Regions from separate parts of the Micromonospora sp. Utrum1 genome, predicted to be linked through region 1. Evidence: riboswitches for the same ligand, from Rfam matches in the RefSeq annotation. Region 1 holds a riboswitch; each other region holds the start of a gene.

What was found. A riboswitch is a leader RNA that binds a small molecule or an ion and turns the genes downstream of it on or off. The one in region 1 is predicted to bind cyclic di-AMP.
Region 2: another riboswitch for cyclic di-AMP. It lies ahead of AC0OLQ_RS11085 (C39 family peptidase); the one in region 1 lies ahead of AC0OLQ_RS01505 (C40 family peptidase).
Region 3: another riboswitch for cyclic di-AMP. It lies ahead of AC0OLQ_RS21190 (transglycosylase family protein); the one in region 1 lies ahead of AC0OLQ_RS01505 (C40 family peptidase).

Annotation. Positions count from the first base shown of each region.
Region 1 covers NZ_CM170071.1:313,117-322,666, reverse strand. The annotation lists tRNA gene AC0OLQ_RS01525 (tRNA-Gly) at 192-265, opposite strand; gene AC0OLQ_RS01520 (zinc metalloprotease) at 509-1,492, shown strand; gene AC0OLQ_RS01515 (pyridoxamine 5'-phosphate oxidase family protein) at 1,563-2,108, opposite strand; gene dcd (dCTP deaminase) at 2,187-2,765, shown strand; gene AC0OLQ_RS01505 (C40 family peptidase) at 2,826-3,806, opposite strand; cyclic di-AMP (ydaO/yuaA leader) riboswitch at 3,875-4,012, opposite strand; gene AC0OLQ_RS01500 (N-acetylmuramoyl-L-alanine amidase) at 4,237-6,273, shown strand; gene AC0OLQ_RS01495 (hypothetical protein) at 6,560-9,550, shown strand, end outside.
Region 2 covers NZ_CM170071.1:2,286,588-2,296,137, forward strand. The annotation lists gene AC0OLQ_RS11055 (DNA gyrase/topoisomerase IV subunit A) at 1-1,341, shown strand, start outside; gene AC0OLQ_RS11060 (uracil-xanthine permease family protein) at 1,482-2,819, opposite strand; gene AC0OLQ_RS11065 (alpha-ketoglutarate-dependent dioxygenase AlkB) at 2,916-3,554, opposite strand; gene AC0OLQ_RS11070 (hypothetical protein) at 3,595-3,753, opposite strand; gene AC0OLQ_RS11075 (hypothetical protein) at 3,836-4,171, shown strand; gene AC0OLQ_RS11080 (hypothetical protein) at 4,334-5,131, shown strand; cyclic di-AMP (ydaO/yuaA leader) riboswitch at 5,462-5,603, shown strand; gene AC0OLQ_RS11085 (C39 family peptidase) at 5,842-6,651, shown strand; gene AC0OLQ_RS11090 (alpha/beta fold hydrolase) at 6,759-7,511, shown strand; gene AC0OLQ_RS11095 (CDP-glycerol glycerophosphotransferase family protein) at 7,519-9,213, opposite strand; gene AC0OLQ_RS11100 (D-ribitol-5-phosphate cytidylyltransferase) at 9,238-9,550, opposite strand, start outside.
Region 3 covers NZ_CM170071.1:4,503,219-4,512,768, forward strand. The annotation lists gene AC0OLQ_RS21175 (OmpL47-type beta-barrel domain-containing protein) at 1-1,141, opposite strand, end outside; gene AC0OLQ_RS21180 (M4 family metallopeptidase) at 2,109-4,166, shown strand; gene AC0OLQ_RS21185 (YbaB/EbfC family nucleoid-associated protein) at 4,267-4,716, opposite strand; gene AC0OLQ_RS21190 (transglycosylase family protein) at 4,828-5,484, opposite strand; cyclic di-AMP (ydaO/yuaA leader) riboswitch at 5,484-5,656, opposite strand; gene AC0OLQ_RS21195 (glycoside hydrolase family 3 protein) at 5,800-7,635, opposite strand; gene AC0OLQ_RS21200 (LLM class flavin-dependent oxidoreductase) at 7,805-9,373, shown strand; gene AC0OLQ_RS21205 (winged helix-turn-helix transcriptional regulator) at 9,459-9,550, shown strand, end outside.

The DNA of each region.
Region 1 (9,550 bases):
GAACGTCCCGACGCCGAGCGCAAGAGGGCCAAGAAGCCGGTGGCCGGCCCCTCGGACAAGGCCAAGGGCAAGGGCAAGAAGGCCGGTAAGAAGCGTGGCTAGTGGCCCGTGGATGGCCCATCGGGCGCAGGTGGCCCGTGGAACATCGAAGGCCCCGACCGGGACTGACGTCCTGACCAGGGCCTTTCGCGTGGAGCGGGTGACGGGAATCGAACCCGCACTGTCAGCTTGGGAAGCTGATGTTCTGCCATTGAACTACACCCGCAGGCGGCACCACTGTACCTGAGGTCACCGCCTCCCTGCACCCAGGTACCCCCGGAGACGGATCACGCGCCGCAACCCAGCCCGAAACGATCTAGCAACGGCCGGGGCGTCGACGAGCAGCAGAAAGTTTCACCACGGCAACATATGGTCGTTCTCAAATCCTTCGATGGGATGTAACGTCTCCCACACGTTTCCGACCCGGCGTGACACACCCCCTGGCACGCCGTTCGAAAGAGGTGGGCCCATGGGACTCCGTCCCAACCTGCTGACCCGGCGTACCGCCGGCGTCGCGTCGACGACCCTCGCGCTGCTGCTCAGCACCGCTGCGGTAGGCGTCGTCCCCGCAGCATCGGCCTTCTCGGCCGCCCCGTCCGGCTCCTGCGTCGAGCCGGCCGACGTCCACTCCGACGCCCGCGTGAAGAAGGGTGGACACGCCAAGCTGGACCCGAACGAGCTGACCGCCAAGCAGGTCCGCGAGCGCGACGCCGACCTGGCCGCGGCGCTGCGTGAGCGGGCCAACTTCCGCACCGGCGCCGGGGCCACCACGCTGGCGACGGTGACCATCCCCGTCGTCGTCCACGTCATCCAGCGGGACAGCACCCGGGCCGGCGGCAACATCCCGGACTCGATGGTCACCCAGCAGATCGACGTGCTGAACAAGGCGTACAGCGGTGCCACCGGTGGCGCCCCGACCGCCTTCAGCTTCCAGCTCACCAAGGTGCACCACGTCACCAACGCCGCCTGGTACCCGATCGTCCAGGGTTCCTCCGCCGAGCGCTCGATGAAGACCTCGCTGCGCGAGGGCGGCAAGAACACGCTCAACATCTACCTGGGCGAGCTGAGCGACGACCTGCTCGGCTGGGCCACCTTCCCGCAGCGCAAGCTGAACAGCATGGACGGCGTGGTCGCGCTGAGCGAGTCGCTGCCGGGCGGCACCGCGACCAACTACAACCAGGGCGACACCGGCACCCACGAGATCGGCCACTGGCTGAACCTCTACCACACCTTCCAGGGTGGCTGCTCCGGCTCGGGTGACAGCGTCTCCGACACCCCGGCCGAGGGCTCGCCGGCCTTCGAGTGCCCGACCGGTCGGGACACCTGCACCACGGCGGGCCTGGACCCGATCACCAACTTCATGGACTACACCTACGACTCGTGCATGTACCAGTTCACCCCTGGTCAGGCGAGCCGCATGCTGACCGCGTGGAACGCCTACCGCGCGGCCTGACCGTCGCGCACCACAAGCTGGTGCCGGTCCCGTCCTCGGACGGGGCCGGCACCAGCTTTCTGAGTAGGGCTCAGGCCGCGGGGCGGCGGGTGTCGAAGCCGTGCCGGCCACGCCGACCTTCCGAGGCCAGGGGGTCGCACCGGACCGGGGTGGTCGCCCGCGGGTCGAGCCAGACCCGCACCTCCGGCCGGCCGCCGCCGGGGCGAACCACCTGGTCGCGCCGCGTCAGCATCGCCACGTCGACGGTGAACTCGAACAGCCGCCAGTCGCCCTGGGGCGCGGCCCGGCCGATCCGGGCCAGCCGCGCCACGGTCGCCGGGTCGGTCACCGGGTGGGCCCGGCCGGCCAGGTAGGCCTCGTCGTCGCTCTCCTCCGGCGGGAAGGAGTGCAGCGCGTAGCGGCCGTCGCGTTCGAGGTCGCGACGCTTGGGCGAGTCGATGACGAAGCACCACAGCCCGTCGTCGGTGATGACCGGGGAGACCGGGTGCACTCGCGGGCCGCCGTCGGCGCGGACCGTGGCGAGGTAGCCGAAACCCGGCCCGTACTGCTGCAACAGGAGGCGGATCTCGTCGGCGAGTCGGGGCTCGTCGGCGGCGAATTCGGACCAGGAAGCCATGCGGACATTCTATCGAACAGGTGTACGAAGATGTAGTCCGACACGCAGGTCACCCGTACCGGTCGCTATGGTGTTCCGATGCTGCTCTCCGACCGCGACCTGGTCTCCGAGATCAAGGCGGGCACGCTCGCGCTGGAGCCCTTCGAGCCCACGCTGGTGCAACCGTCCAGCATCGACGTACGTCTGGACCGGCTGTTCCGGGTCTTCAACAACCATCTCTACACGCACATCGACCCGGCCGTGCAGCAGGACGACCTCACCTCGATGGTGGAGGTGCCCGAGGGCCAGCCGTTCGTGCTGCACCCCGGCGAGTTCGTGCTCGCCTCCACGCTCGAGGTGATCTCGCTGGGCGACCAGCTCGCCGGGCGCCTGGAGGGCAAGTCCAGCCTGGGCCGGCTCGGCCTGCTCACCCACTCCACGGCCGGCTTCATCGACCCGGGTTTCTCGGGTCACGTCACGCTGGAGCTGTCCAACGTGGCGAACCTGCCGATCACCCTCTGGCCGGGCATGAAGATCGGTCAGCTCTGCATCTTCCGGCTCTCCTCGCCGGCCGAGCACCCGTACGGCTCGGCGGTCTACGGGTCGCGCTACCAGGGGCAGCGCGGGCCGACCCCGAGCCGGTCCTGGCAGAACTGGCGCACCTGGCCGACTCGCTGACGGAGCCGGACGCCGTGACGGCGCAGGGGCCCCCGCGACGCGGGAGCCCCTGCGGACCGGTCAGCCCGGGCGGCCGTAGCTGTTGATCTGGCCGTCGTCGACGCGCTTCATCGTGATCGGCTTGCCGGACTGGGAGGCGTGCACCACCCAGCCGTCACCGACGTACATGCCGACGTGGTGCAGGTCGCTGTAGTAGAAGACGAGGTCACCTGCGCGCAGCTCGCTCCGGCTCACCCGCCTGGTCACGTCGTGCTGCTGCCGGGCGTTGTGCGGCAGCGAGACGCCGGCCTTGGCCCAGGCCGCCATGGTGAGCCCGGAGCAGTCGTAGTGGTCGGGGCCGGCGGCGCCCCAGACATAGATCTTGCCGATCTGGGCGCAGGCGAACTTGACCGCGACGCCGGCCGGACCACCGGGGTAGCCGGCGGGACAGGGCGCGGGGCGCAGCGGACCGCCGCCGCCGTTGCCGTAGACCTTGAGACGGAGCTTCTGGAGCTTGACGATCTCGGCGTCGATCTGCTTCTTCTTCGCCGCGAGCTGGGCCTCGGTACGGGCCAGGTCGCTGATCATCTCGTCCAGCGGCCGCTTCTTGGCGGCCAACTGGTCGCGCAGCTCGGCGACGGTCCGCACCTGCTCCTGCTGGCGGTTCGCGTAGCGGTCGAGCAGTGCGAGGCCGTCCACCAGCTCACTCGGCGACCGGCTGCCCAGCAGGGCGTTGACGGTGGAGAGGTTGTTGTCGCCCTTGTAGGCGTCGGCGGCGAGCCCGCCCACCTGACCGAGGGCGGCGTCCACCCGGGCCTGGAGCGGGGCGATCTGCTTGCCGAGCGCGGCGGCCTGCTTGCGCTTGACGGCGAGCTGCTCGCGGGTGGCGTTGACCTGTTCGATGATCGGTTCGAGCTTGTTCCAGTCCTGGTCGATCTGGCGCTCGATCTCGGTGACCGACGGTTCGGCATGGGCCGCCGTGGCGCCGCCGGTCAGGACGACGGCGGTGCCGGCCAGGGCGGCGAGGGCGGTGGTGAAGCGGGACCAGCGGGAACGCGGCACAGCCGTCGACCGGTCGACCGACCGGCTTGACGGTGGCCGCGGGGCATGGTGTGCCACCGGGCTTCCGTACTCCTTCTTCGTGCCCGCCTACCGAGTTAGCTGACGGGTTCGGGCGGGAAGGGAGCCGCCCTACCGCAGTGGCTGCGGATTCACCCCAGTTACCTGGGTCCCCGGCTCGCCCGAAGGCGACTCGGCGGTGTCGGACCGTCACCACCCGGGTTGGTCGGTGAAACAGTCGGCCGACGATTGACCAGAGTAGAGATGGCCGTTACCGATCCGCAACCCGAGACGCCGTGACACTCCGTATGTCGCCCCGATCGTGGATGAAGGTTTTCTTCACACAAGATTACCCGCTGGAAAGGTATTGACCCGGAGGGTGCGTGGGGCGAGGGTGAGGACGCAGTGACCCCCATCCCTGTCTGGAGGTTCGATGCACCTCTCACCCCCGCCGTCGGGCAGACGGATGCTGCTGGCAGCCGCCGTCGCGGCGGCCACGGCCCTGGTGGCGACCGGCCCGGTGGCCGCCGAACCGCTCACCGCCCAACCGACCACCGACCGCCAGGAGCAGTACGCCGCCGCCGCGGCGGAGTACGGCGTGCCGCAGAGCGTCCTGCTCGGCGTGTCGTACCTGGAGTCGCGCTGGGACACCCACCCGGGCCAGCCGAGCACCAGCGGCGGCTACGGCCCGATGCACCTCACCGACGCCCAGCAGGTCCTCGCGACCCCGGCCAGCGGCCACGTGGACGAGAACGAGGACCCGCGGGGCGACGACTCGCGCCCGCTCACCCTCGACCCGGCCATCGCGGCCGCACCGGCGGAGGACGTGCTGCCGCAGGCGTCCCTGCAGACGCTCGACGCCGCCGCGGCGCTCACCGGCCTCACCGAGGAGACGTTGCGGACCGACGCGGCCGCGAACATCCGGGGCGGGGCGGCACTGCTTGCCTCGTACCAGAAGGAGCTGGGTGCGCCGGTCGGCGCCGGCAGCGACCCGGCGGCCTGGTACGGCGCGGTGGCCCGCTACTCCGGCGCGGACACCGAGGACGCGGCGGCGGCCTTCGCCGACGAGGTCTACGACCAGCTCGGCCTCGGCGCGGCCCGGACCACCGACGACGGCCAGCGGGTGACCCTCGCCGCCACCGCGGTGACGCCGGACCAGTCCGGGCTGCACAAGCTGGGGCTGCGCCGCGCCGAGCGGCCGGACGGCCTGGAGTGCCCGGTCCGCCTCGCCTGCGAGTGGATCCCCGCACCGTACGCGGAGTACTACATCCCTAAGACCCAAACCTGGGACTACGGCAACCACGACATCGGCAACCGGCCGGCACAGCAGAAGCTCGAGTACATCATCATCCACGACACCGAGGGCTACTTCGGCCCCAGTGTGGGCCAGGTCCAGGATGTGACCTACCTGGGCTGGCACTACACGCTGCGTTCGGTGGACGGATACGTGGCCCAGCACATCAAGGCCAAGGACGTCGGTTGGCAGGCCGGCAACTGGTACGTCAACACGAAGTCCATCGGCATTGAGCACGAGGGCTTCGCCGGGCGCGGCACCTGGTACACCGAGGCGATGTACCGGGCCTCGGCCAAGCTGGTGCGCCACCTGGCTCTGCGCTTCCAGATCCCGCTGGACCGGCAGCACATCCTCGGTCACGACAACGTTCCGGGCATCACCGCCGGGAACGTCGCCGGCATGCACTGGGACCCGGGTCCGTACTGGGACTGGTCGCACTACTTCAACCTGCTGAAGGCGCCCTTCCAGGGCACCGGCACGCCGCACACCGGTCTGGTTACCATCGACCCGGACTTCGCGTCGAACCAGCCCGCCTTCTACGGCTGCAACCAGCAGCCCCCGTTGCCACCTGGTCCGGTACCCCCGACGGCCGAGCCCTGCCCGTTGCGCGGCTCCTCCTCGGTCATCCTGCGCACCGCCCCGAGCGCGACCGCCCCGCTGGTCAACGACCTGGGCCTGCGGCCGAACGGCACGCCGAACACCATGTACATCAAGGATCACGGCGCCCGTGCCTCGGCCGGCCAGACCTATGCCCTCGCGGGCGTCCAGGGCGACTGGACCGCTATCTGGTACCTCGGTCAGAAGGCCTGGTTCTACAACCCGGCCTCGGCGCCCACGGCCAAGTGGTCGGCGGGCTTCGTGGTGACGCCCAAGCCGGGCAAGGCCACCATCCCGGTGTACGGGCGGGCCTACCCCGAGAAGGCCGCCTACCCGGCCACCATCCCGTACCAGACCATCTCGCCGTTGCAGTACACCTTCCCGGCGGGCCAGCGGTACGCGGTCGGCGACGTCCTCCCGGGCGAGTACTACCAGGCGGTCTCGTTCGACGGTTCGGCACCGGGTGACCGGACCGTCGTCCGCGGCGAGAACCGGTACGTGCAGATCCAGTTCGGCCATCGGGTGATGTTCGTGAACCTGGACGACGTGCAGATCCTGCCGGCCGCGCAGACGTCCTGAGCACCCCACTGTCGGCGATCGAGCAAGGGTTCCCGGTTCTACCGGGAACCCTTGCCGCCGTTCTACGGCAAAAGGCTTCCCCTCGTCACCGTACGTCGCAGGTTCTTTACAGAGATGATTGAGAACGGTAGATTCCCATCTGTCGATAGATCACGGGGGATCATCTTCGACACCTGGCGAACCTGCTCGCCCGCGATCGACATGAACGACACCGTCGACGAGGGGAGACACGGTGCGTACAGGAATAGTGGAGGTGGTCCCACTCGCCCTGCTGGGCGTGGTGGCGATGACCGTGTTCATCCGGACGAAGAGCAGACGCCGCTGGACGTATGTGGCCGGAGGCCTGCTGGCCGGCGCATGGCTGGCGCTGACGGGTGGAGCGGTATGGGCGATGTCCAGCTCCATGGCTGCCGACCTGCCAGCAAAGGCTACCGAGCCGGGCAATCCGTGTTTATCAGGGGCGCCGGCACGCAGCTTCGACGTCTCACTGATCAACATTCCGATCTTCCTCAACCGCTTTGGCGACGTCGTCCCCGAGGGGCGCATGTATGTCCTCGACGAGAACATCGCCACCGTCCGGGCCAACTTCGCCAAGGCCGCCGACCCCAATGACCAGGCGGACCTAATCGAACCCCTGGTGCTACGGGCGCACCGGGGAGACTGCGTGACGATCCGGTTCACCAACCGGCTCCACGAAGAAGCGCCGCCGTTCGTCCGGAACGATTCCATCTTCCTGCTACCCGGCGAGCAGTTGGCGGCTCCCGGCACCGTGACGCCGGAGCCGCGGCGATTCGCCCCGGCCCGGACCCTGCCGCACAACGACTTCGACCCAGAGGCTGCGCCGCCGGCGTCCATCCACATGGAGGGTCTGGTTTTCGACCCCAAGGGCTCCGACGGCACGGCGGCGGGACTCAACCCCGATTCGACCGTAGCCCGCGGCGCCACCGCCACCTACCGGTACTCGGCGGCCGTCGAGGGGGAGTTCCACTTCAACGACGGCGCCGACCTCACCTCCGTCGAGACCGGCGCGGGCAACACCATCGGGTCGCACTCGTTCGGGGCCTTCGGCGCGATCGTGGTAGAGAAGCCCGGCACCAGTTGGGTGGATGCCCGCACCGGCGAGCCGCTCGCCTCCGGGACCCGCGCTGTCATCAAGGACCCGGAGCCCGGCGCACCGGACCACCGGGAGCACGTGATTTTCATGCACGACGAGGTGGAGGCAGCTTCCGGCATCCTCACCCGGTTCTGCCGGAACGGGCAGGACGGGGTGGCGGAGGACCGGGCCAACGGGGAGTGCGTCGACCCGACGGCCGCCGATCTCACCAAGCTGAAGCAGGGCACCCTGCCCGGCCTCTCCGGCGGGGACGCGGACGCCCTGGTGCAGGGCGAAGTACCGGTCAAGCTGGAGTGGTTCGCCTTCAACTACCGGGCGGAGCCCGCGTTCAACCGCGAAGAGGTCGGCTGCCCGGCGGCGACTCGCAATGCGCAGGGATTCGACGCCAAGGAGTGTCACGGCGAGGAGACCGCCCTGTCCTCCTGGGCGTACGGCGACCCGGGTGGCGGTGACCTGGTCTTCGCCAACTACCGCGGCGAGCCGATGCAGATCCGGCTGCTGCACGCGGCCGAGCGGGAGACGCACACCTTCCACTGGCACGTCAATCGGTGGCCGTTCGACCCGAAGGACGAAGGTGGGCTCGCCGCGGTGAGCAAGCCGACCCACCACATCGGCGTTACCAACATCCTGGACGTGCAGGCCGTCTCGCCGGGCGCGCACTACGCGCTCATTCCTGAGGGCGGCGCCGGTTCATCGCATGATAACAAGCCGGCGACGTTCGGTGACGTGATCTTCCACTGCCACCTCTACCCGCATTTCGCCAATGGTATGTGGGCGTTGAACCGTACCCACGACAAGCTGGAGGATGGCAAGCGGACGCTGCCGGACGGCACGAAGGTGCCGGCCCTGCTGCCACTGGAAGACTTCGACTACGAGCCGGCGATCCCCGGGGTGAACCCACCGCCCGCGCCCACCGAGGCGAAGCCGGGATACCCGCACTTCGTGCCCGGCAAGTTCGGTTTTAAGGCGCCGAAGCCGCCGCTCGGCGTGGCGAGCCGCCAGGCGGGCGGGGTATTCCCGCCCACGCAGAAGGAGAAGGACGCGGCTGACCCGGGCGGCCAGGTCCCCGGCGGCTTCTTCCAGAACCCGTGCCCAGCCACCCGGTCGGACGGCAAGCCGACTCCGATGAAAAACTTCGACGTCGCCGCCATCCAGGTCGCGCAGTTCTACAACGAAGAGTTGCGATGGAAGAACCCTCAGGCCAGGGTCTACGTCCGGCAGACGGATAAACAGGCGGTTCTCGGCGGGAAGAAACCGGAACCATTCGCGCCCTTGTTCAACGTCGGTGACTGCGTGGTCTACAACTTCACGAACGAACTACCGGAGAACTTCGGCGGCAACGTCTTCGACCGGGCCCAGGTCACCAACGAGGCGGGGATTCATCAGCACCTCGTCCAGTTCGACGTGCTGACCTCGGACGGCGCGGCCAACGGCTGGAACTACGACCAAGGTGCAGATCACGGCCAGACAATCACCTACCGGTCGTTCGTGCACGAGGACCTCGCGACCAGCAGCTTCCACGATCACTTCTTCCCCAATGTGCACCAGGACAACGGACTGCTGGGTGGAGCGACCGTGCACCCGGCAGGGTGCACATACCACAACCCAAAGACCGGAGAGGCCGTCCAGGTCGGGACGGCGGTCGACATCCACTGCTCGCCGGGCACGGACTACCACGGCAAGCCGATCGACGATCGCGACTACCGGAACTTCTCGGTGTTCGTCGAGGATCACGTGCCGATGTTCAAGCCGGCCGATCCGAGCGACCCGAACGACGACCAGTTCGTCACACCGGACGGCGTGCCGATTTACCCGCCGAAGTTTCCCTCCAGCCCCGACGACCAGGGTGTGGTCGGCCTGAGCTATCGACTTGAGCCGTTTGAGGGGCGGCGGAACGCGGACCCGTCCCGGGTGTACGACCGTAGCGTCCACGGCGATCCGTACACCCAGGTCTTCAAGGCACACGAAGGGGATCGTGTGAAGTGGCGGGTGTTCCAGCTTTCACAGGAGGAATCCCACGGGTTCAGCATTGATCGCTTCCCATGGAAGTCAGACGCGCGGGATCCGGAGTCGAACATCGTCCAGGCTCAACACCTCGGCGTGCTCGAGTACTTCGACATGACCCTGGACCTCGGCAACGAGCTGCCGTGGCGGGACTACGTC
Region 2 (9,550 bases), 2.0 Mb from region 1:
GCGTACCGCAAGCGCAAGCGCGAGGAGCGGCTGCACCTGGTCGACGGTCTGCTGATCGCCCTGCTCGACATCGACAAGGTGGTCCGGCTGATCCGGGCCAGTGAGGACGCCCAGGCCGCCAAGGACGGCCTGATGCAGAAGTTCAAGCTCTCCGAGATCCAGGCCACCTACATCCTGGACACCCCGCTGCGCCGGCTGACGAAGTACGACCGGCTGGAGCTGGAGGCCGAGCAGGAGAAGCTGCGCGGCGAGATCGCCGAGCTGTCGAAGATCCTCGACGACCCGAAGGTGCTGCGGAAGCTGGTCTCCGACGAGCTCGCCGCCGTGGTCAAGCAGTTCGCCGCCGACCGCCGCACCACCCTGGTCGACGGCGACCTCAAGGAGGTCCTGGCCGCCTCCGTGCCGGCCGGCCCGCTCGAGGTCGCCGACGACCCCTGCCAGGTCATCCTCTCCGCCACCGGGCTGGTCGCCCGGACCGCGGCCGAGTCGGAGGAGGCCGCCGAGGCCCGCCGGCGCAGCGGCCGGGTCAAGCACGACGCCGTACGCGCGGTGGTGCACTCCACCGCCCGCGGCCGGGTGCTCCTGGTGACCAGCGCCGGGCGGGCCTTCAAGATCGACGTGTTGCCGCTGCCGGTGCTGCCCGAGCAGTCCGGCACGGTGTCGCTGCGCGGCGGCATGTCCGCCGCCGAACTGGTGCCGCTGGAGCCCGGCGAGACGGTCGTCGGGCTGGCCCCGCTCGGCCCGTCCGCCGAGGGCTCACCCGGGCTGGCGCTCGGCACCCGGCAGGGCGTGGTGAAGGTCTGCGCGCCCGAGTGGCCGGTCCGCTCGGACGAGTTCGAGGTGATCTCGCTGCGCGACGGCGACGAGGTGGTCGGGGCGACCTGGCTCACCGACGGGGCGGAGACGCTGGCGTTCGTCTCCTCGGAGGCGTCGCTGCTGCGCTTCGCCGCGTCCGTGGTCCGGCCGCAGGGCATCAAGGGCGGCGGCATGGTCGGCATCAACCTGCCGGCCGGGGCGCGGGTGGTCTTCTTCGGCGCGATCCGCACCGACGACCCGGGTCACGGTGAGCCGATGGTGGTCACCTCGACCGGCGCCACGGTCAAGGTGACGCCGTTCAAGGCGTACCCGGCGAAGGGGCGGGCGACCGGGGGCGTGCGCGCTCAGCGGCTCCTCAAGGGTGAGCTGGACCTGGCCGTGGCCTGGATCGGCGCGCGCCCGGTCGGCGCCACCGCCACCGGCGACCCGGTCGAGCTGCCCCCGGCCGACCCCCGCCGCGACGGCTCCGGCTTCGCCGTCATGCTCGGCCCCACGGTCATCGGCCACCAGATCGACCGCGACTGACCCTGACTGGAAAGGGACCCCGCGGCTACGCCGCGGGGTCCCGCACGTTCCACCCGCCCCACCGCCGTCGATCATGAAGTTGACGGCAGGGAACCGGGCAATTCGCACCGCCAACCTCATGATCAACGGCGCTGGCGGGGTCAGAGTTCGGGTTCGGGGCCCTGGCGGGAGGCGGGGGTGGTGCCGCGGAGGTGGGCGATCAGGCGCATGCCGTGGTGGATGACCAGGGCGGCGGCGGTGCCCAGGGCGATCCCGTTGAAGGAGAGATCGCCCGCGGTGAGGGTGTAGTTGGCGGCGCCGACGATCACCGCGACCGCGGCCGTCATCAGGTTGACCGGGTCGTGGAAGTCCACCCGGTTCTCGATCCAGATCCGGGCGCCGAGCACGGCGATCAGGCCGTACAGGGCCGTGGTGGCGCCGCCCAGCACCCCGGCCGGCACGGTGAGGATCAGCGCGCCGAACTTCGGGCAGAGCCCGAGCAGCACCGCCGCGAACCCGGCCACCCAGTACGCGGCCGTCGAGTAGACCCGGGTCGCCGCCATCACGCCGATGTTCTCCGCGTACGTGGTGGTGCCGGAGCCGCCGCCGGCGCCGGCCAGCACGGTGGCGACGCCGTCGCCGAGGAACGCGCGGCCCATGTCCCGGTCCAGGTTCCGCCCCGTCATCGCGGCGACCGCCTTGACGTGCCCGGCGTTCTCCGCGATCAGCACCAGGATCACCGGGATGACCAGCACCACGGCCCGCAGGCCGAAGCTCGGCGCGTGGAACTGCGGCAGCCCCACCCAGGCGGCCTCCTTCAGCGTGGTCACCGCCTTCGCGTCGAGTTGGCCGAGCAGCGCCGCCAGCACCCAGCCGACCACCACGCCGACCAGGATCGACAGCCGGGCCAGGAAGCCGCGGAAGAGCACCGTGGTGACCAGGATCGCGACCAGGGTGATCACCGCGACCAGCGGCTGGGCCTTCACCCCGGTGCCGCTGCCGCCGCCGTCCCAGGCAACCGGGGCCAGGTTGAGCCCGATCAGGGCCACGATCGCGCCGGTCACCACCGGCGGCATGAGTGCGTCGATCCAGCGTGCCCCGGCCAGTTGCACCACCACGCCGACCAGCGCGAGCACCGCGCCGGCCACCAGGATGCCGCCGAGCGCCGCGCCGATGCCGCCGTCGGTCTTGGCGGCCAGCACCGGGGCGATGAAGGCGAACGACGACCCCAGGTACGAGGGCAGCCGGTTGCGGGTGATCAGCAGGAACAGCAGCGTGCCCAGCCCGGAGAAGAAGAGCGTGGTGGCCGGCGGGAAGCCGGTGATCAGCGGCACCGTGAAGGTGGCGCCGAACATGGCGACCACGTGCTGCACGCCGACACCGACCGTGCGCGGCCAGGAGAGCCGCTCGTCGGGGTGGACCACGTCGCCGGGCGTGACGGCACGGCCGTCGCCGTGCAGGGCCCAGGGGGACCGGCGGGAGGTGGGGGACTGGGTCATGGGTCGCCCTTCGCGTCGTCAGGTGACGGGGGCGTGATCGACCCTGAGAGTTGTTTCTAGCATGCCGCCGGCCCCGGCCTCGGGGCCGGCTCGGCGTCAGGCCACGCCGGCGGGGCGGAACTGGACGCTGACCCGGGGGCCGACCGGCCGCGCCGTCTTCGGGATCGCGTGCTCCCAGGTGCGCTGGCAGGAGCCGCCCATCACCACCAGGTCGCCGTGGCCGAGCGGGAAGCGCAGGCTGGTCCCGCCGCCGCCCCTCGGGCGGAGCAGCAGCGGCCGGGGCGATCCGAACGAGACGATGGCCACCATGGTGTCGGTGTGCGCGGAGCGGCCCTGGGTGTCGCCGTGCCAGGCCACGCTGTCCCGGCCGTCCCGGTAGAGGCACATGCCGGCGGTCACGAAGGGCTCGCCCAGCTCGGCGGCGTAGTGCCGGGTGAGCGTGTCGCGCGCCGCGGTGAGCACCGGGTGGGGCAGCGGCCGCCCGGCGCCGTACCAGCAGAGCAGGCGGGGGACGTCGACCTCGGCGTCGTACATGGTGCGGCGCTCGGCCCGCCACGGCACCTCGTGCAGCAGCGTGTCGAGCACCGCGTCGGAGCCCGCCACCCAGCCGGGCAGGTGGTCGACCCAGGCGCCCCGGCTCAGCTCGTGCCGGCGGAGCCGGCCGGAGAGCGGACCCAGCGTCGGGCCCTGCTCGGCGAAGTCGAGCATCGAGGGCTGGTACGCGACGTCGGACACGCCGCCGATCCTACCCCGCGATCGAACAGGCGTACGAGGATCAGCGCTTCAGCAGTCGACGGACCGGGCCGCGGACGGCCTGCTTGATCCGCTCGCGCAGCGGGGCGACCCGGGCCGAGCCGGCCTCGACCTCGCGGCACCCCGCGCCCGGCGGCTCGTCCACCCTGGCCGGTGCCGCGCTTCCGGGGCGGTGCGACACGCCCGGCGACGGTGCGATGTGGTGGCATCGGCGGTAGTTTGTACCCGTGCTGCCGATCGCGCTCACCTGTCCCTTGTGGTGGGTGGCGCGCTGGACCGCCCGGATGCTGGCCAGCCTGGCCGTGCTCGTCGCCTGCTCGTTCGGCGCGGCGACGCTGCCGATCGGCGGGGCCGCCACCGCACCGGTGGCACCTACCGTGGCGGCCTCCGTCGATGGCCTGGCCCTCCGGGCCGTTGCCGTCGAGGCTGCCCCCAGGATCCTCCGGGATGACGAGGCCGTCGACCGGCCGGCCGTGTCGGCCGGTGGGCTGGGGTCGGTGGGGGCGCTCCGGGCCGTGACCCGCCCGGCCGACCGGCCGCTCGTTCTGGCCGGGCTGGTCCCGGCGACCGTCGGCTCCCGGGCCCCGCCCGCGCGCTGACGCCCCCGTGGGCCATCGGCCCGCGCCCGACGCACCCACCGAACCTCACCCCCGCACCCGCCCGTCGGCGGCCCGGCGGCACCCTTTCCCCGGTGCGCCCCCGCCGCTCCCACGGGTCGTGCGGACACCTCTCCGCCACGTTCTCCCTGTGAGGTGCCGACCATGCCGCAGACCGTTCTCTATCACTTCCTGACCGAGGTCCCCGAGGCCGCCGCGATCTGGTCGGCCCTGCTCGTGCTCGCCCTCGGGGTGCTCGCCGTGCTGGTCGCCCGCCCGGAACGGGACGACGGGTCCGACCCGGCTCCCGACCCCGCTGCCGAGGAGGCCGCCCGCCGGGCCGATCTGCTCCGGTACGCCGACGAGGTGGCGGTGGCCGCCGCGGGCGCCGCCCAGACCGCCCGCCGGCGGCGGGAGCAGTGGCTGACCGCCCAGGACGAGGCCGAGCGGGCCTGGCGGGCGTACGATGAGGCCGAGGCGGCCGCCCGCCGATTCGCCGGCGCCGCCGCCCTGCCCGCGCCGCACACCCCGCGCACGCCGGCCGAGTACGCGGCCCGGGAGCGCTGGCTGCACCACGCCGCGATGACGGCGCACTGGCGGGGCGACCTGACCGCCCGGCAACTCGCCGACGTGCTGGCCCATCGCAACGGGTGGGACCCGCGCCGGCACCCGGCCGAGCAGGAGATCGTCCTGGCCCGGGCGGTACGCGAGGGCCGTCGGGCCGGCTGGGCGGCGGCCGCCGAGCGGGAGCGGCGGGCCTGGCGGGACGCCGAGTCGGCCGCCGAGGCGGCCCGCACCCTGGCCGCCGAGGCGTACGCGGCGACCACCGCGCTCCGCCCCGCCCGCGCCGACGAGGCCGCGGCACCGGTGAAGGGGCGGGACGAGGCGGCGACGGTGCGGATCCCGGTCCAGGGATCGGCCGCCGTGTCCGGCGCGCGCTGGCGCCCCGCCCGGGTCGGCTGACGCCTGGCCCGATCCGGCTCGCACCCACGGGATCTCGGCCGAATCGTTACCCGAATTCCGTGAGCCCGGTCACCCGTCCGCCGGAAACGGTCATCGAGGTCAGGCCGGCCTATTGGCCCCGCAATTCCAGGGCAGGTCGCCACCGGATGTCCGCTTTCCGCCGGACGGCGCCGCCGTAACTGCTCGTCCCATTGAGTGAAGTCAGTGACCGACTGTTCCGATATCCGTAGTGGTGCACGAGGTTTAAGCAGGTGGGAGCGCTTGGCAGGCGAGGTACCCACCGGTAGTGTCGGCGCGTCCGGAGCGGTTTTCGATCGCAAGTGGCGACGCCGCGCCGACCCGCCTAATCGTGGTTTCACGAACCGGGGACCCACAGCAACACCGGGGTGAATCCGCGGGCCACGGCCTGCGGTAGGGCGTACTTCCCGCCCGAATCCGTCAGCTAACCCGGTCGGCGGTCACGGAAGGAGTGCCATTCCCCGTGCTCACCACCCCCCGCTCGTCCCCCCGCCTCCACGGCATCCCGGTGCCGGCGCTCGCCTGACGGCGACCGACCCCGGCAACCGACCCGATCGCCCGGCCCCCGGGCGCTCCCTTTCCGCGGCAGACCCGCCCCGCCAACGCGCGTGAGTTCCTCCGCGCGTCGGGCCGGTGTGCCCCGCTCACGCACCGTGGAGGAAGAACCCGTGAAGCACCACCTGAAGCGCCAGATGCGGCGCCTCGTGACCGAACGCCCGTACCAGATCCTCGCCGGCTCGGCCGTGGCGCTCGTGCTGGCCGGCGGCACCGGCGCCGCCGTCGCCGCCACCGACGACGCCCCGGTCCACCGGGAGAACACCGCCGCCGTCGCCGAGCTGGGCTCCCGGCTCGGTGAGGTCGCCACCCGGGGTGAGGCCCGGGTCGCCGTCCCGTCGCCGTCCGCCTCGCCGAGCGCGTCGCCGTCGGTTGCGAAGTCCGCCGTCAAGGCGGCCAGCACCGACCCGGACACCACCCGCCCGGCCAAGCCGAAGCCGCCGTCGACGAAGGTGCTCGACTACGACTACGAGGCGCAGACCACCTACTGGAACTGCGGCCCGGCCGCGGTGCGGAACGCGCTCAGCGCGAGCGGCGTCGAGACCACCCAGGAGGCGATGGCCGGCCCCCTCGGCACCACCGAGAGCGGCACCAACTCCGCCGAGGACACCACCCGGGGCCTGAACCAGATGGTCAAGGGCAACCCGTACCGGACCCACATGTTCGGCGGCTCGGCGAGCCCGGCCGAGATGGACCAGCTCCAGGCCGACGTGGTCGAGGCGATCACCGACGGCCGGGGCGTGGTGGTCAACGTGGCCGGGGACGCCACCGACACCGACGGCGGCTGGCACTCGTTCCCGGGCGGCCACTACATCGCGGTGGTCGGCTACAAGAACGACGGCCGGACCGTGCGGATCGCCGACTCGGCGAACCCGGCGCTGCCGGCGTACTGGATCAGCACGATCGACCTGGCGAACTGGGCGGCCACCCGCGGCTACTCCGCCTGATCGAACCCCTCCCGTCGGGCACCGGCTCCTCCGAGCCGGTGCCCGACGTCGTCGCGCCGGCTGTCCGCTCTCGCGCATGCTGTCCGTCCGGTGGCACACTGCGCCCTATGGGCGACGCGACGGGTACCCGCCATCTGCTGCTTCTGCACGGCATGGGCGCCACCGGTGAGGTGTGGCTGCCGTGGGCGCCGCTGCTGGAGCGCCACTGGGCGGGGCGCTGGCTCGCCCCCGACCTGGCCGGCCACGGCTGGTCGCCGCCGCTGTCCGGGTACTCCTTCGAGGAGCTGGCCCGTCGGGTGCTCGAGGGGCTCGGCCCGGTGGCCGAGCGGCTCGGCCCCCGCGACCGGCTCGTGCTGCTCGGGCACTCGCTCGGCGGGGTGGTGGCGCTGGCGCTGGCCGCCCGGTCACGGCGCCTGCCGTTCGACGCGGTGGTCGGGCTCGGCATCAAGGCCGTCTGGTCCCCGGCCGACCTGGAGAAGGCCCGCGAGCTGGCCGCCCGCCCGGTGACCTGGTTCGCCACCCGGGACGAGGCGGCCCGGCGCTACCTGCGGGTCTCCGGGCTGGCCGGGCTGTTCGCCCCCGACCATCCCGTGGTGGAGGCGGGGCTGCGCCGCGAGGACGGCCGCTGGCGGCTGGCCATGGATCCGGCCGCCTTCGCGGTGGGGGAGCCCCGGCTGCCCGCGCTGCTCGCCGCCACCGACGTCCCGGTGCTGCTGGCCCGGGGCGAGCAGGACCCGATGGTGAGCGACGCGCAGCTCAAGGAGCTGGGCGTCCCGGTTGCCACGCTGCCCGGGCTGGGCCACAACGCGCACGTCGAGGACCCGGCGGCGGTGCTCGCCCTCCTCGACCCGTACCTCTGAGCGCCGGTCAGGCGGTGGGGGAGAGCGGCGAGCCTTCCCGCGGGGCCGGCGCGGTCCAGTCCGGTGCGAGCTGCCGGCGGGCGGCGTCGAGGAACACCTCGGCGTACGACTCGGCCGGGAAGTCGCCCAGGTAGCGGGTCCGGGTGGCCCAGCGGGCCGCCGCCTTCGGGTCGGTGTCCAGCAGCTCGGTGAGCACCTCGTCCACGTTGGACATGTCGCGGCGCAGCACGTAGCCGGAACCGGCCAGCGGGAACCGCTCGACGAAGTGCTCCCCGTCGATGCCCATGTCGGTGACCGCGTACGGCTTGCCGGAGTAGAGCCAGTCGGAGATCACCCCGGAGACGTCCGAGACCAGCGCGTCGGCGCGGTTGACGCACTCGGTGAGGGTCAGCTCGCGGCCGGCTGCCGCGCCCCACAGGTGCGCCCGGCCGGTCTTCGCCCGGTCCGCGGCGAGCAGCTCGGTGAGGCGGGCCAGCTGCCGCGCCGAGGCCGGGTTCTGCGCCGTGTACGGGTGCGCCCGCAGGATCACCGTCGCGCCACGGTCGAGCAGCCGGCGGATCACCGTCTCGGCCACCGGCAGGGAGCAGTAGTTGGCGTCGGCGTGGTGCCCGGTCCAGGTGGGGGTGTAGAGCACCGTCGGGTGGGCCAGGCCGGGGGTCGGCTCCCGGCGTACCTCGATGGCCTCCACCTGGGGGCGGCCGACCACGACGAACTTCTCGGCGGGGATCTCGACGCCGGCCCGGGCGTACCGCTCGATGGCGGCCGGCCCGGCCACGAAGATCTTGTCGAAGATCGCCGAGACCGGGTTGGCGCTGGGCGCCTTGTCGCTGTCGCCGTGGTGCAACTGGACGTGGGTGAGCTGCGAGAAGCGGATGCAGTGGCTGTTCTTCGCGCCGTGGTTGACGTAGAAGGCCGCCCGCAGGCTCGGCACCAGCGCCTCGTCCATGGTCTTCAGCGTGGGGCAGAAGACGACCGGCGCGCGGGTCGCGGCGGCCACGGTGGGCAGGAACTCGGGCTCGCGCAGCAGCACCAGGAACGGCCGGCCGATCCGCTCCAGGTAGGGCAGCCACATGGTGACCTGGTACTCGGAGCCGGGCGGGGCGGAGAAGTAGAGCAGGAACTCGGGCTGGTGCCGGCGCAGCGCCCGGCCCACCGGGCCGCCGCCGGCCGGCGGCCGGAACCGGCGCCGGGCCAGGTCGAGGCCGACCGCGCCGCAGCCCGCCCCGACCAGCAGCGCGGCGGCCAGGGCCAGCCAGGCGGGCAGGGCCAGGCCGGCGGCGAGCGCCACCAGGGCGAGCAGCACCAGCAGCGCGTCGCCGAGCCGGGCGGTGACCAGCGGGGTCCAGGACCGGACCGGCAGGTTGGCCGCCCGGATCTCCAGCGCGCCGGCGTCGCGCAGCGGCCCGACCAGCAGCACCAGGCCGAGCAGGACCAGTGCGGTGGCGGCCAGCGCCGGGTCGAAGCCGGCGTCCAGCCGGCGGGCGTAGCCGACCAGGATGCCGGCGGCGATCAGCACCGACTCGGCGAGGCCGTCGGCGGTCGGCCGGACCCGGCGCTCCCAGGCGGCGGCGGCCAGCCCGGCAACCGCGAGCGTCAGCCCCCACCCGGTGGCCCCGGTGAGCGCCACGACGAGGAAGGCCAGCACCGCCAGCCCGGTGGTCAGCACCCGGGCGAGCAGCTTCCGGACCAGGTCACCACGCATCTGGCTCGTGTCCCGTCCCGCTGATCAGGCGTTGACGCCGGTGGGCAGTTGCTCTCCGGGGTGCGTGCCCGGCTGGGCGGGCACCGCCGCGACCGGCTCGCCGGGCGCCCGGCGGACGTCGATCACCTGGCCGGTCAGCTCGGAGATCAGCACGTCCAGGGAGGCCTGGGCGACCGCCTCGGCGGAGAGCAGGGTGTGCTCGGGCTCCTCGCCGAACGCCTTGGTGCGCATCGGGGTGGCGGTGCGCTCCGGATTGACGCAGTTGACCCGTACGCCGAACTCGGCCCACTCGTCGGCGAGTGCCTGGGTCAGGTTGACCAGTGCCGCCTTGGTGGCC
Region 3 (9,550 bases), 3.2 Mb from region 1:
CGCCGCCCACGTACGCCCCGTTCGGGTCCTTCTCCCCGGTCAGTGCGGCGGTCACGGTCGGCGGCGTGGTGTCGGCCGGGGCCGGCTCGACCACGCTGAACGACACCTGCTGCGCCGGCGAGGTGTTGCCCGCCTTGTCGGTGGCCCGGTAGCTCACCGTGTGCTGCCCCGGCTGGTTCACCGTCACCGGCGCCCCGTAGGCCGCGTAGGCGCCGCCGTCCAGGGCGTACTCGACCTTCGCCACGCCCGACTCGGTGTCGGCGGCGGTCAGGGTCACCGTCGCGCTGCCCACGTACGCCCCGTTGGTGTCCCGCTGCCCGGTCACCGCGGCGGTCACGGTCGGCGCAGTGGTGTCCGTCGGCGGCGGCTCGACCACGGTGAACGACGCCTGCCGCGGCGACGAGGTGTTCCCGGCCTTGTCGGTGGCCCGGTAGCTCAGGGTGTGCTGCCCCGGCTGGTTCACCGTCACCGGCGCCGCGTAGGTGCCGTACGCGCCGCCGTCCAGGGCGTACTCGACCCGGTCGACGCCGGAGCCGCTGTCGGCGGCGGTCAAGGTCACCGTCGCGCTGCCCACGTACGCCCCGTTGGCGTCCTTCTCCCCGGTCACCGCCGCGGTGACCGTCGGGGCCGTGGTGTCCGAGCTGCCGCCGTCGACGACCAGCAGGCCGGTCATTCCGCCGTGGCCCGGGATGGAGCAGAAGTAGCGGTAGGTGCCCGGGGAGAGCACCACGTCGACCGTCCAACGCCCCCCGTTGGCGTCCGTCGGATCGGCCAGGATGTTCACGTCGACATCGCTGTTGTACGCGGGGTCGGACGTCTCGAAGGTCAGGGTGTGCTGCATGCCGGTGGTGTTTCCGGTGGCCGCGCTGTTCTCGAAGACGAGGGTGGCCGGTCCGGCGACCGCCGTGGTGGGGGCCGAACGGTAGGCGAGGAAGTTGTCCCCGGCCGTCCAGGTCAGCACCTGGGCCTGCAACGGGGCCGCGGCGGCCGCCGGGGCGGAGCGTTCCGGGTCGGTCGGCCGCGCGCTGGCCGGGGACGAGGAGAGCCCGGTGGTCAGCAGCAGCGCCAGTGCGGCGAGGGCGGCCACCGGTCTCCGGAGCCGGCCGGCGGAGCGCCGGTTCCGCGGTGGATGTGCGTTCATGGGTTCCTCTTTCACGGTCCGGGAGCAGCGTGCGTCGGTGGGTCGATCGGCGGAGCTGAGGTGCCGCGTTGTCCGTGCGACCCCTCCCCTGGCCGCACGGGATCCCCGGCCGTGGCCCCGGGCCACGGTCGTCCGATGTGGATGGTGGAGCGCCACCGGGCCGACGACGGTCGTCGGGCACGGCGGTACTGCGGAGCTGATGGGTTGGTCGGTAAGGGCATCGGTCGGCCGGTGAGGCTCGGCCGCCGTGGTGGCGTCGACCCGGGGTGGCCAGGGGGCTGGCCGGTCGTGGGTCCGCGGACGTGTTGCGCCGCCCGGAGGGCCTACCGTCGAGAGCTACCGTGCCGGTAGTTCATCTCGACGAAACATATTGATAGTCAGCGACCCTACTGACTTCCTCTCAGCGTGTCCATAGCTTTCGTCAGTCCGTCGACTACTTTTCTACGGAGTAGACGAAAGTGGTCGGCGAATTCCTACCGGCGCCCAGGCACCCCCTGGAAGCACCACGTCGATCGCCCGGCGGCGGGGGCCGAACGGATGATCATCCGAAGGCCGATCGGCGCCGGCGGGCGGACCGGGAAGGCGCCGGGAGGTCACCGTCTCGACGAGGGCCAATGTGCGCCATGAGCGCAGAGCGGCAATCGACGCAGAGCAGACACGCGGTCGTCCACCGCGGACAACATTAGGCCTGATCAGGGGCTATTGAAGATCATGGCTTCCTGAATTTCGGGCGACGGCGAGGTGACCGCGCGGCGTCGGTTGCCCGGGTCACCCATTGATCCCGGCCCTGGGCCGTGTGATTGTGCCCCCAGCGAGTCGCCGACCCCGGCGGCTCGGGACGGTCGATCTGTCGAACCGGGGCCACGCCGGCAGCCTCGGAGATCGACCGTCACCCCGCCTCGCCTCACCGCGCCGCCCGTCCCCACCGGGCTCCGTGCGGCGCGCCTAGGAACAGGAGCGAACCCCGTTGAAGCTCTCACCTCGCCTCGTCGCGCTCTCCGGCGCGGCGGCGGCCGGCCTGATCGCCGCCGGCACGGCCGCGGCCGTGCAGGCCGCGCCGCCCGGCCCCGCCGCCCCCGACGCCGCCCAGGCCCGCGCGATCGCCGCCGACTCGGCCCGCGCGCTGGTCGCCGACCGGCCCGCCTACCTGCACGCCAGCGCCGACGACGCTTTCGTGCAGAAGCCGGTCATCTCCTCGGAGGGCACCCAGTACGTGCCCTACGAGCGCACCTACAAGGGCCTGCCCGTGGTCGGCGGTGACTTCGTGCTGGCCACCGACACGGCCGGCAACCTGAAGTACGCCTCCGTCGCGCAGCAGCAGGCCATCGGCAGCCTCGCCACCACGCCGAAGCTGACCTCGGCCGCCGCGGCGAAGACCGCGCGCGCCCAGCTCAAGACGGTCAGCACCGTCGAGGGCACCAACCTGGTCGTCTATACCCTCGGCGCCGAGCCGGCGCTGGCCTGGGAGACCACCGTGCGCGGCACCGACGCCGAGGGCCCGAGCCGGCTCACCGTCGACGTCGACGCCCGCACCGGCAAGGTGCTGCGGACGCAGGAGCACGTCGTGCACGGCACCGGCACCGGCGCCTGGAACGGCCCCAGCCCGCTGACCCTGAACACCACGCAGTCGGGCGGCACGTACTCCATGAAGGACCCGACCGTCACCAACCTGAGCTGCCAGGACGCCGCGACCAACACGACGTTCAGCGGCTCCGACGACGTCTGGGGCAACGGCACCGCCACCAACAAGGAGACCGGCTGCGTCGACGCGCTGTTCGCCGCGCAGACCGAGCACAAGATGCTCGCCCAGTGGCTGGGCCGCAACGGCGCCGACGGCAACGGCGGCTACTGGCCGATCCGGGTGGGCCTGAACGACCAGAACGCCTACTACGACGGCACCCAGGTCCAGATCGGCAAGAACACCTCGGGCCAGTGGATCGGCTCGCTCGACGTGGTGGCCCACGAGATCGGCCACGGCATCGACGACCACACCCCGGGCGGCATCTCCGGCGCCGGCACCCAGGAGTTCGTGGCCGACACCTTCGGCGCGGCCACCGAGTGGTTCGCCAACGAGCCGTCCAGCTACGACGCTCCCGACTTCCTGGTCGGCGAGAAGGTCAACCTGGTGGGCAGCGGCCCGATCCGCAACATGTACAACCCGTCGGCGCTGGGCGACCCGAACTGCTACTCCAGCAGCATCCCGAGCACCGAGGTGCACGCCGCGGCGGGCCCGGGCAACCACTGGTTCTACCTGCTGGCCAACGGCAGCAGCCCGACCAACGGCCAGCCCGCCAGCTCCACCTGCAACGGCAGCAGCGTGACCGGCCTGGGCATCCAGAAGGCCATGAAGATCATGTACAACGCGATGCTGCTGAAGACCTCGTCCTCCTCGTACCTGAAGTACCGCGTCTGGACGCTGCAGGCGGCGAAGAACCTCTACCCGACCAGCTGCACCGAGTTCAACGCGGTCAAGGCCGCCTGGAACGCGATCAGCGTGCCGGCGCAGACCGGTGAGGCGACCTGCACGGGCAGCACCCCGACGCCGACCGCCACGACCACCCCGCCGTCGGGCAGCTGCACCGGCCAGAAGCTGGCCAACCCCGGCTTCGAGTCCGGCAACGTGAGCTGGACCGCCAGCGCGGGCGTCATCACGAACGACACCGCCCAGGCGGCCCACGGCGGCTCGTACAAGGCGTGGCTCGACGGCTACGGCACGACGCACACCGACACCCTCAGCCAGTCGGTGTCCATCCCGGCCGGCTGCCGGGCGACGTTGAGCTTCTGGCTGCACATCGACAGCGCGGAGTCGACCACGACCACCGCCTACGACAAGCTGACCGTGAAGGCGGGCAGCACCACCCTGGCCACCTACTCCAACCTCAACAAGGCCACCGGCTACGTGCAGCGGTCCTTCGACATCTCGTCGCTGGCCGGCACCACCGCCACCATCTCGTTCACCGGCGTGGAGGACAGCTCCCTGCAGACCTCCTTCGTCGTCGACGACACCGCGGTCACGCTGAGCTGACCACACCGGAGCGGCCGGCCGTCGTCCTCCCGACGGCCGGCCGCTTCGTCGTCTCCGCCGTAGCTGGGAGCGGGTCCGGGAACTGCGGATCCGCGCGGCGTCAGGCCGGGCGGGAACCGGCGCCGTCGCGGCGGATCCGGGCCGCGACGCCCTCCATCGCCCGGCTGAACCGCTCCATGTCCCGGGCGGACTGCTCCGGCAGGCCGCCGAGCCGCGCGGCGAGGGCGTCCACGTCGGCCCGGGCCGAGGCGCTGACCCGGGCGTCCAGCTCGGTGAGGGCGGCGTTCACGGCCGCCACCACATGCCCGCAGAGGGTCTCCACGGGCTCGCCGGCCAACCCCGGGTCGACGGTGACGGACTCCAGCCGGCCACCCTGGACGGCGACGGCACGGACCCGGCCGCCGGCCGCGGCGCCCTCGGCCCGGAGCAGCTCGGCCGGCGCGCCGTCGGTGTGCTCGGCGGCCCGGGACCGCATCGCGGACAGCGCCTGTTGCGTCCTGGTCAGCAGCTCGTCGAGGCTCGCGGCCGCGGAGAACGGGTCGTTGGTCATATCCGCGCTTTCTTCACGTCTTTCCGAGCATCGTGACGATAGCAACCGGCCCCGACGCAACCGAACGCCCGGCCGGGAACCCCGGCCGGGCGTTCGTGGTGCGGTGGGGTCTCAGCGCAGGCGCAGCCGCTGGCCCGGGAAGATCAGGCCGGGGTCGCCGCCGACCACGCCCTTGTTGCGCTCGTAGAGAGCGTGCCAACCGCCGGCGACGTTCTTCGCGTCGGCGATCTCGGAGAGGGTGTCCCCGGGCTGGACCAGGTAGCTGCCGGCGCCGCCGGTGCTGGGCGCGCTGCGCCGCTCGCTGCGGGTGGCCGGCCGGTCGCCGCGCGACGACCGCTCCGTGGTGGCCTTCTTCGTGGACCTCGTCGAGCCCGAGTCCTTGCTGGCGTACTTCTTGGTGGAGCCGCCCTTCTTGCCGCAGACCGGCCAGGCGCCGATGCCCTGCCCGTCGAGGACCTTCTCGGCGATGGCGATCTGCTCGCTGCGGCTGGCCAGGTCGGCCCGGCTGGCGTACTTCTGGCCGCCGTAGCCGTTCCAGGTGCTGCGGGAGAACTGGAGCCCGCCGTAGTAGCCGTTGCCGGTGTTGATGTGCCAGTTGCCGCCGGACTCGCACTGTGCGACGGCGTCCCAGTTCACGCCGGCGGCGCTGGCCGGAGCGGCCGGGCCGAGCAGGGCGGCCGCGCCGGTGGCGGCGCCGACGACGAGTGCGCCGACGGCGGTGCGCCGTTGAGCGGTCCGTCGATGACGGGCGACGTATTCAGTTGCCATGTGGGTTTCCTCCACGCCGACGAGGTGAGCTGTCGGGTTCGGGCCGAGGAGCCCGGCCGCCGGAGGCGGCTTCACCCCGAGGTGTCGTGCACCGAGGAACGTGTGGGTCCCCCGCTCCCGCCCGAGGTCCAGGTACCGCCGGGCCGGCGGCGGGATTAGGCGTTACCGGCCCGTGGTGTCCGCGATCGCGAACGGATACGACGTTAGGAAGGGTTTCCGCCCATCGCCCACCTCTTGTGAAGTTCTTCACCCGCCCGAGCGAAGGCCCCTCCGTCCGAGTTGCGCACCGTCCGAAAGTGCCTTATGAGTCGCGGCTCAGTAGGTCAGGCCGTAGCCCTGCGGGAAGAGCGGGACCTGCCCGTCGCCGGCGTTGATGGGCTGCTGACTGACCGAGTTCATCCAGGTCATGGGCAGTTTTCCGGTCGGCGCGTACCCCCCGAAGAGGACGTCGGCCACGCCGCCGCCCTCGGTGCCGGGGAGCCAGGCGGCCAGCAGCGCGTCCCATCGGGGCAGCTCGGCCGAGATGTCCATCGGCCGGCCGGAGACCAGCACCACGATCACCGGCACGCCCGCGTTCCGCAGCGTCGCGATGGTCCGCAGGTCGTCCCGGTCCAGGCTCATGCTGCCGGTGCGGTCGCCCTGGCCCTCGGCGTACGGTGTCTCGCCGACCACGGCGATCGCGGCCCGGTAGGTGCCGTCGATGCCGGTGCCGCGCTGGTTGTAGGTGACCGTCGTGGTCGGACCCACCGCGGCCCGGATGCCCTGCAGGATCGTGGTGCCGGGGGTGATCGCGCCCGACGAGCCCTGCCAAGAGATCGTCCAGCCGCCGCTCGCGTTGCCGATGTTGTCGGCGCTCTTGCCGGCCACGAAGATCTTGTTGTTGTCCCGGGCCAACGGCAGGACGCCGGCGTTGTTCTTCAGCAGCACCTGTGACTGGCGGACGGCCTGCCGGGCCAGGGCCCGGTGCGCGGCGTTGCCCACCGTCGGGGTCCAGCTCCGGTCGGTGTACGGCCGCTCGAAGAGGCCCAGCTCGAACTTCTTGGTGAGGATGCGCCGGTTGGCGTCGTCGATCCGGCTCATCGGCACGTGGCCGTTCTGCACCTCGGCGCGCAGCGTGCTGAGGAAGGTCTTCCACGCCGTGGGGACCATCACCATGTCGATGCCGGCGTTGATCGCCGTGCTGACCTCGGCCGCGGTGAAGCCGGCGGCGCCGTCGATCTGGTCGATGCCGTTCCAGTCGGAGACGACGAACCCAGAGAAGCCCAGCTCTCCCTTGAGGACCGTGGTGATCAGGTACTGGTGGCCGTGCAGCTTCACGCCGTTCCAGCTGCTGTAGGAGATCATCACCGAGCCGACCCCGCGCTGCACGGCCGCCTGGAACGGGGGCAGGTGGACGGCCCGCAGTTCGGCCTCGCTGAGCTGGGTGTTTCCCTGGTCGTCGCCGCCGGTGGTGCCGCCGTCGCCGATGTAGTGCTTGGCGGTGGCGAGCACCGAGGTGGGTCCGCCGAGGGTGCTGCCCTGCAGGCCGGTGATCAGAGTGGACAGGTTCGACGGCAGGTCCGGAGTCTCGCCGAACGATTCGTAGGTGCGGCCCCACCGGTCGTTGCGGGCGACGCAGAGGCAGGGCGCGAAGTTCCAGTCCACCCCGGTGCCGGTGATCTCCTCGGCGACGGCCTGGCCGATCTGCTGCACCAGCGCCGGGTCGCGGGTCGCGCCGAGGCCGATGTTGTGCGGGAAGATCGTCGCGCCGTACACGTTGTTGTGCCCGTGCACGGCGTCGACGCCGTAGATCATCGGGATGCCGAGCGGGGTGGCGAGAGCCGCGCGCTGGAAGCCGTCGTACATGTCGGCCCAGGACGCGGCGGTGTTCGGCGTGGGCGCGGAGCCGCCGCCGGAGAGGACCGAGCCGAGCCGGTAGGTGGTGAGGTCGCTCGCGGTGACCGAGCCCCGCTCGGCCTGCGTCATCTGGCCGAGCTTCTCGTCCAGGGTCATCCGGGCGAGCAGGTCGGCGACGCGGGTGGCGACGGGCAGCGTCGGGTCCTGGTAGGGCAGGCCGGCCGCGGTGGCCGGCGCGGGCACGGCCAGGGCGGTGACGGCGACGAGCAGGAGGGCAAGACCGAGGGGACAGTGGCGGCGGTGGTGACGGATCACGGGTCGCTCCTTCCCGGAGGAACGCTGAGGCCGTTCACCGGCACCCTATGCCCGTGGGCATCGACTGTGAACAATCCTTGCCGGTTCCGGAACCGCCCGGCGGGCCGGCGCCGGGCCGGACTACCGTGGGCAGGGTTCGCGCAAGATCGGCAGGAGGCGGCGGGACGGCATGACCGACTACGGACACGAGCTGGCCTTCGGCGGCTTCGTCACACCCACCGCCGGCCGGTTCGAACAGGTGGTGGCCCTGGCCAAGCTCTGCGAGCAGGTCAACCTGGACCTGGTCACCTTTCAGGACCACCCCTACCAGCCGGGTTTCCTGGACACCTGGACGCTGATGTCCTACCTGGCCGCGGCGACCAGTCGCATCCGGCTGGCCGGCAACGTGCTGAACCTGCCCCTGCGCCAACCGGTGGTGCTGGCCCGGAGCGTCGCCAGCCTGGACCTGCTCACCGGTGGCCGGGTGGAGCTGGGCCTCGGCGCCGGCGCGTTCTGGGAGGCGATCGAGGCGGTCGGCGGGCGACGGCTCAGCGCCGGGCAGGCGGTGGACGCCCTCGACGAGGCGATCCGAGTGATCCGCGAGGTGTGGGACACCGAGCGGCGCGGGATGGTCCGCGTCGAGGGCGAGCACTACCGGGTGGTCGGGGCGAAGCGCGGGCCGGCCCCGGCGCACCCGGTGGAGATCTGGGTCGGCGCGTACAAGCCCCGGATGCTGCGGCTGGTGGGGCGCGCGGCGGACGGCTGGCTGCCGTCGCTGGCGTACCTGCCGAACGGGCCGGCCGAGCTGCCGGCGATGAACGCGGTGATCGACGAGAGCGCCGAGGCGGCGGGGCGGGACCCCCGGTCGGTACGCCGGCTGCTGAACATCAACGGTCGGTTCGTCCGCTCCTCCAGCGGCTTCCTGGCCGGGCCCCCCGAGCAGTGGGTGGAGGAGCTGGCCGGGCTGGCCCTCGACCACGGCGTCTCCACGTTCGTCCTGGGCGCCGACGACCCGACCACGATCCAGCTCTTCGCCCAGGAGGTCGCGCCCGCGGTGCGGGAGCTGGTCGGCGCCGAACGCGCCGAGCCCGGCGCCCGGGCCGGTGCCGCCGAGGAGCAGCGCGAGGCGGTCGAGGCCGGCGGCGCCACCGCGCTCGCGGTCACCCCCACCCCCGACCCCGGGGTACGGCTGACCGACCACCGGCTCTGGGACGAGTCCACCCGCCCGGCCGCCCCGCCGGCACCGGACGGCCACGTCTACACCCCGCACGCCCAGGCCGTCGGCGCGCACCTCGTCGACGTGCACGACCATCTGCGGCAGGAGCTGGCCCAGGTTCGTGACCTGCTCGAACAGGTCCGACGCGGGGTGGTCTCCGCCGGCGCCGCCCGGGCCGTGCTCAACCAGCTCACCATGCGGCAGAACAACTGGACGCTGGGGGCGTACTGCGCCGCGTACTGCACGGCGGTGACCCAGCACCACGGGCTGGAGGACAACTCGATCTTCCCGCACCTGCGGCGCGCGGACCCGGGGCTCGGCCCCGTGCTCGACCGGCTGGAAGCGGAGCACGTGGTGATCCACGACGTGGTGGAGGGCGTGGACCGGGCCCTGGTCGACCTGATCCGCAACCCGGGCGACTTCACCGAGGTGCAGAAGGCCGTGGACGTCCTCACCGACACCCTGCTGTCGCACCTGTCGTGGGAGGAGCGGGTGATCGTCGAGCCGCTGGCCCGGCACGGCTTCTACGCCGGCCAGGTCTGAGACGGGCTATTCCCGCTCGCCGGCGCGCCCCCGCGTGAGATAGCTGACTTTTGTTTCCCTAAGTCAGAGGGGTAGCGTCATCCGCATGACGGACTTCCTCGCGCAACGCGACGCCTGGTCCACCGCGAACTGCTCGATTGCCCGGGCGCTCGACGTGGTGGGCAACCGGACCGCGCT